DNA from 3 places in the Vibrio sp. R11-SG3-ISO9 genome. Region 3 is predicted to be linked to each of the others. Evidence: predicted binding sites of a transcription regulator. Region 3 holds the regulator's gene; each other region holds the start of a gene.
What was found. Region 3 encodes MetJ, which represses methionine synthesis genes. Its sites were predicted from a motif close to TTAGACNTNTANANGTCTAA; they were not measured.

Region 1: a site for MetJ is predicted at 1,036-1,055, ahead of metE (5-methyltetrahydropteroyltriglutamate--homocysteine S-methyltransferase). Genes of this name have one in related genera too.
Region 2: a site for MetJ is predicted at 1,108-1,127, ahead of metA (homoserine O-acetyltransferase MetA). Genes of this name have one in related genera too.

The regions. Positions count from the first base shown of each region.
Region 1 is NZ_JCBDGU010000038.1:123,762-126,085, forward strand. Features, by position in the region: gene AC6R05_RS12195 (LysR substrate-binding domain-containing protein) at 51-962, opposite strand; gene metE (5-methyltetrahydropteroyltriglutamate--homocysteine S-methyltransferase) at 1,232-2,324, shown strand, end outside.
Region 2 is NZ_JCBDGU010000043.1:95,555-97,878, forward strand. Features, by position in the region: gene AC6R05_RS14015 (DUF3859 domain-containing protein) at 1-410, opposite strand, end outside; gene AC6R05_RS14020 (ATP-binding protein) at 497-865, opposite strand; gene metA (homoserine O-acetyltransferase MetA) at 1,151-2,092, shown strand; gene pilW (type IV pilus biogenesis/stability protein PilW) at 2,269-2,324, shown strand, end outside.
Region 3 is NZ_JCBDGU010000012.1:72,617-74,940, reverse strand. Features, by position in the region: gene AC6R05_RS04800 (O-succinylhomoserine (thiol)-lyase) at 1-685, opposite strand, end outside; gene metJ (met regulon transcriptional regulator MetJ) at 895-1,215, shown strand; gene AC6R05_RS04790 (malic enzyme-like NAD(P)-binding protein) at 1,365-2,324, opposite strand, start outside.

The DNA.
Region 1 (2,324 bases), on a different contig from region 3:
TTTTGGAATTTTTAAAACAGTACCTTTTATAACAAACAGGTTCACGTCAGCTAGACGACTTTGATTCCATCGAGGTGACTCTTACTTTGTTGTCTTGCAGTACTGAAGAAGGCTTGTAAGTAGCGCTTATCTTTATCTGAGTTTCTTACGGCTGCAAACAGACGGCGAGACAGACCTTTCCCCAGCGGTTTACTAGCAATCAATCCTTGTCTTGAAAACTCGCTGATTGCCCAGTTGGGTAGTGCTGCCACACCTAATCCTGCAGATACCATTTGTACTAACATCAAGGTGTTATCCGCTTGTTTCCATTTCTTAGGCTCGATACCTGCCGGTTGAAGAAAGTGTTTTACCACATCAAGGCGCTGCTTCTGAACTGGGTAGGAGAGCATCGTCAGATCGACCAAGTCTTCTGGCTGAATTGCTTTTTTCTCTGCGAGAGGTGAGTTAATTGCTGTGATAAGACGCATTTCAAAATCGAACAGCGGCTCATAGTGAACTTCAGATCTTGGCTGGATATCGGAGGTGATCACCAGATCCAGTTCTCCAGCCATCAAAGCCGGTAAAGGCTCAAAGCCAAAGCCGGATGAGAAATCGAGGGTCACGCTTGGCCAAGTCACTTGATACTCTTTAAGTGCTGGCATTAACCATTGAAAACAGGAGTGGCACTCAATCGCCATATGGAGCCTGCCGTTAACATCTTCCTTGAGACTGGCCAGTTCATTCTCCGCCTTTGCCAGTTTCGGTAACACTTCATCGGCCAGCCTGAGCAGTATCTCGCCCTCGGAGGTGAACTTCACTGGGCGAGTTTTACGCAGAAAAAGCTGCCCACCCACGCGAGCCTCAAGATCTTTCAATTGATGCGATAACGCAGATTGCGTCAGGTGCAGTGATGTCGCGGTCGCTGTTAAAGAGCCACTATCACGCAATGTGGTCAATGTTCGCAGATGTTTGAGCTCTATCATGAGTAATCCTCATAGTTCCTAAGCTGATGTTCAATATTTCTTAATAACTACCCTACGTCGTTTTTGTGGATGTGTAAACATCTGGACGTCTAAATGTTTTCGGTTTTCTCATGTGTGAATTCGTGAACATGAGGTTTTTTAATAAACAAGTTGAATATTTGGAGATTGTTCACAAAGACGTTTGGCGAGATAGTTTAGCCATCCAGACGCCTTTTTCGAAATGATTCAGCGTCTGACCGGATTTAAAATAGTGATTAAGGAATAGGCTCATGACAACAACGACTCATATTTTAGGCTACCCACGTATTGGCGAAAAACGAGAACTCAAATTCGCTTTAGAAAAGTATTGGCGTGGGGAAATCGATCAAACGGAGCTAAAAGCTGTCGGCAGTCAGTTGCGCGAACGAAACTGGCAAGTTCAATCGGACGCCAATTTAAGTTTTGTCACGGCTGGCGATTTCGCTTGGTACGATCATGTTCTTGCTACTACGTTGCTTCTTGGTCATGTGCCAAAGCGTCATGACCAAAGCTTCCCTGATTTGGATACGCTGTTCCGTGTTGGTCGCGGCCGATCTCAGAGCAGTTGCTGTGGTTCAAATCATAATCATGACCAAAGTGGCGCCGCGGCATCAGACATGACCAAATGGTTTAACACCAATTATCACTACATTGTGCCTGAGTTCAGCAAGGACGACTCTTTTGAGGTTAGCTGGCCGCAACTGTTTGATGAGGTCAATCAGGCGATTAAAGCGGGCCATAAAGTGAAACCAGTATTGTTAGGGCCACTGTCATACCTCTACCTAGGCAAGGAAGTGGAAGAGGGGTTTGACCGTTTGAGTTTGTTGCCTCGCTTGCTAACTGCCTACCAGGGAATTCTGGCCAAGTTAGCTAAGTTAGGTGTCGAGTGGGTACAGGTTGATGAGCCAATCCTTGCCTTGGAGCTAGAAGCGAAATGGGCAGATTCATTTAAGCTCGCTTATCAAGTGATTCAGGGAGACGTAAAGCTACTACTCACTACCTATTTTGATTCGGTGAGCGATACGCTAGATAAGATTATCGACCTTCCTGTAAACGGTCTGCATATTGATTTGGCTGCAGCTCCGCAACAACTGAACGACGTCGTTGAAAAGCTACCTCAAGATTGGGTGCTTTCTGCGGGTGTTATTAATGGACGCAACGTATGGCGCGCTGACTTGGCTAATCAATTGGCATTGCTGCAACCTATCAAAGAGTCGTTAGGAGAGAGACTGTGGGTGGCAAGTTCTTGTTCTCTACTCCATAGCCCGGTCGATTTAGATCTTGAAGAGGTTTTAACTGAAGAAGTGAAGAGTTGGTTCGCATTCGCTAAGCAAAAAGTGACTG
Region 2 (2,324 bases), on a different contig from region 3:
CTTTTCCAAAACTGACCTTCATCTTTCGCAACTAAATCAAAGGTCTTATCGGCTATCACTCTGCCCTTAAGCTCAACGGTCATTCTCCATTTACCAATCTTATTGTCGATAGGCGCCCAGATCGTGTCGCCGAGATAAAAGTCCCAGTCATTGCTTCCGACATACTCTTCACCGTCGAATGGCTCGAGTACTTCTCCTTTGTCGGTGGTGATGTTTGGGTGATAGATGCAGTATCGGATCTTTTCACCTTTGGCTTTTTTAATATTGATGATATACCCAAACTCCACATCGATTTCGGCTTCTACTCGATGAGTGAATTCCTGAATCTTTGGTAGGTCTTTAGATTTTGAATCCCAAGTCGAGTAGATACCATAAGAAGTCATATCCACGACAACAGAACGTTTTGCCATTGTTCATTTAACCTTTAACTGTTTTCTTTATTTCTCTTCATGCAACAAGACACTTTGGGCCATCGACTCCGATGTTCGCAGTTTTGTTATTCTTGCCAATCTTTCTTCATGCGTGCAACTACGGACTCCGGCACTCCGTGAATATTGCCATACTGTTCACGGCACACCTCAATAAGCAGTTCAGCACCATGTTTGCGCGCCATGTTTCGGTACGCCTTCATCTCCCATCGCTTCACGAACGTGTTCGAAACAACCACATCAAGACCTTGCTTTAAGGCATCTTCCGCACGATTTTGACACCACTCATGCGCTTTGGGGAGCAGTTCCGGTTCGAAACAGTATTCACCGTCACTATTCACGAAGTACATGTCGGCTTCTACATGAAAGGCGTCGAGAGATTTTGCTCTTGTTGATTTGCCAGAACCAGGCAGACCTCGAATTAAGATAAGTTTCAAACTGGTACTCACCGATCATCAAAAATAGAGTGAAAGCAAAATGTTAACGTATCTGAGGTCAAAAGCATAAACCTAGATCATTAAGCGCTGTTTTAAGCATCAAACGTTCACTAGTGTGTATTCAATTGTCCCAACATAGGTTCTGTAACCTCATAGATGAGCAGGTACCCGGCGGATTCAATAACGAAATATTTACAAAGGTGCGTTTTGTATGTCGACAAGCGTCACAATATATTATAGATTCAGAAGTATAGACGTCTAAATATCTAGCTTAGGGAGAAAGCTGTGCCTATTCGCATTCCAGACCAATTGCCAGCGAGCGATGTTCTTCGTGAAGAGAACATCTTTGTTATGCCGCTATCAAGAGCATCGACACAGGAAATTCGTCCACTTCGAGTCTTGATCCTCAACCTAATGCCGAAGAAGATTGAAACTGAAACTCAATTTTTACGCCTATTGTCGAACAGCCCGCTACAAGTGGATGTCGAGCTACTGCGTATCGACGATAGACCAAGCAAGAACACACCAACTGAGCACCTTGATAACTTTTATCGTCAATTTGAGATGGTAAAAAACCGTAACTTTGATGGACTGATCATCACAGGTGCGCCACTAGGCTTGGTTCAATTTGAAGATGTGATCTACTGGGACCATCTAAAGACCATTATGGAATGGGCTAACAAACACGTTACCTCTACCCTTTATGTTTGCTGGGCGGCTCAAGCAGGCTTGAAACTGCTTTACGATCTACCGAAACGTACTCGTAAAGAGAAGTTATCTGGTGTTTATCATCATGAGATTCATAACCCGTACCATCCAATCCTGCGCGGCTTTGACGATACCTTCTTAGCACCACACTCTCGTTATGCTGACTTCTCACCAGAATACCTATCCGACCATACGGATCTCGATATTCTGGCGACATCTGACGTCGCTGGTGTTTACTTAGCAGCGACAAAAGATAAGCGAAATGTGTTTGTGACCGGGCATCCAGAGTACGATGCACATACACTTCACAATGAATACGTTCGTGACCTTGGCGAAGGAATGGAACCGGTAATACCGATCAACTACTACCCTAACAACAATCCTGATAACAAACCTATTGCTAGTTGGCGTAGCCATGGTCACCTGCTGTTTTCAAACTGGCTAAACTATTGCGTTTACCAACAAACGCCATACGATTTGGATCATTTCAGCGAAGAAAACTTCACCAAGGACGACTGATTCGTCTGAACAGTTCTTTAAAACCAAAGCGTTTATTCGAGCCGTTTGTCACCTCTCTATTATGAGTTGGTAACAAACGGCTTTTTTATGGCGATTGGGTCGCATTAGCTCGCCTTTTTGCCAACCAACCATTCGAGTTCTCCTATCATGTCTGTGAATTCACAAGGAGCCTCTCAATGCCTTCATCCAAGTTAACCAACTTATCCCCCTTCCTACTATTAATTGCGCTCAG
Region 3 (2,324 bases):
AGTTACCCCACCAAGCCAGCTCTTCAGCGTGCGCTTCGGTTTTAGTAATCACTACGCCGCCGATCACATCTGAGTGACCATTGATGTACTTAGTCGTTGAATGGATAACAAAGTCAGCACCAAGCTCTAGAGGCTTTTGGAACACAGGAGTCAAGAAGGTGTTATCAACCGCCACCAGCGCCCCCACCTCTTTTGCCTTGCGGCAGGTTTCTTCAATGTCGACGACACGTACCAGTGGGTTTGATGGCGTTTCCAACAAGATCAATTTAGGCTTGAGTGCGATCGCTGCATCGAATGCGGCTTGATCCGATTGATCGACAAACAGAACCTTAAAGTCACCCTTTTGTGAGCGTGTATTGAAAAGACGATAAGTACCACCGTAGCAGTCGTGTGGTGCCACGATCAGATCATCGCTACCAAGGAAAGCGGAAACCCAAAGGTTTAATGCAGAAGTACCACAGTTGGTCACAACTGCCCCCTTACCAGACTCCAACTCAAACAGGGCTGTTTCTAGCAAGCCACGGTTTGGGTTACCTGAGCGAGTGTAATCATACTTAGGCACTTCACCAAAAGCGGGAAAACCGTAGTTAGTCGACAGATAAATTGGTGGAACAACGGCATGATGTTGAGTGTCTGACTCGATACCAGTACGTACGGCGATGGTTGCTGGTTTCCGGCTGCTCATAGGTGTTTCCTTACAGGTTTTGGCGTCTGAGAATCACAGCAGCTTGTCGGGGTTTTGCGGCTGTGTTAGATATATGTTATTCACTTTACTTTCATAAGAATGAGACGTCAACACTTCTAGACGTCTATATGTCTTTGCTTATGGCGGTAAATCCCGCTAAAATCACCCCTATTAATTTAATCTAACAACTAAAGTGATGAAGGTACGCAATGGCCGACTGGAATGGTGAATACATAAGCCCATATGCTGAGCATGGAAAGAAAAGCGAACAAGTAAAGAAAATTACAGTTTCTATCCCTCTAAAAGTGTTAAAGGTTCTAACTGACGAGCGTACCCGCCGCCAGATTAACAACCTACGCCATGCAACAAACAGTGAGCTGCTATGTGAAGCCTTTCTGCATGCATATACTGGCCAGCCTCTACCAACAGATGAAGACCTGCGTAAAGACCGCCCAGACGATATCCCAGCTGAAGTGAAAAAGCTGATGACAGAGATGGGTATCGAGTTCGAAGCGTTTGATGAAGAATAATCATAACTCAGTCACTACCTTCAACATTTGATTCGCTTTAGCTGAACCATATCGATTGCCGAAATCATCTAGCATGAATTTCTGGCATAAAAAAACCGACTCCAGATGAGTCGGTTTTTTATTATTCTCTTCGCTCTACTACACGATGGCTATGCCATGTAGTTTGCTGGTATCTCAATACGAGCCACACCTGAATCAACCGCCGCCTGTGCAACTGCTTTTGCCACGCGAGGCAATAGACGTGGATCCATTGGCTTAGGAATGATGTAGCCTTTACCAAACTCAAGTGCATCAGCACCTGCTGCTTTTAGTACGTCTGCAGGTACTTCTTCTTTCGCAAGTTCACGAATCGCTTCCACTGCCGCTAGCTTCATTGCATCGTTGATCTCGCTTGCACGAACATCAAGAGCACCACGGAAGATGAATGGGAAACACAGAACGTTGTTTACTTGGTTCGGGTAATCACTACGGCCAGTACCCATGATAAGGTCGCTACGAACTTCGTGAGCAAGCTCTGGCTTGATCTCTGGATCTGGGTTAGAACACGCGAATACGATCGGCTTGTCAGCCATCAGCTTCAGCGATTCTGCTGGTAGCAGGTTAGGACCTGATACACCTAGGAATAGGTCTGCACCTTCAATGACATCTTCTAGAGTACGCTTGTCCGTGTTGTTCGCGAACAGCTGCTTGTATTCGTTCAGATCGTCACGACGAGTGTGAATCACGCCTTTACGATCTAGCATGTAGATCTTCTCACGCTGCGCGCCACACTTGATCAGCAGTTCCATACACGCAACTGCCGCTGCACCTGCACCCAAACAAACAATCTTACACTCTTCCAGCTTCTTACCTTGAAGCTCGATCGCGTTCAGCATACCCGCAGCAGTTACGATCGCCGTACCGTGTTGGTCATCGTGGAATACTGGAACGTCACAACGCTCGATTAGACGGCGTTCAATCTCAAAACAGTCTGGTGCTTTGATGTCTTCTAGGTTGATGCCACCGAATGTATCGGCAATGTTCGCTACCGTGTCAACGAACTCATCGATTGTGCGGTGTTTTACTTCAATATCGATAGAATCTAAACCTGCAAAACGCTTAAACAGTAG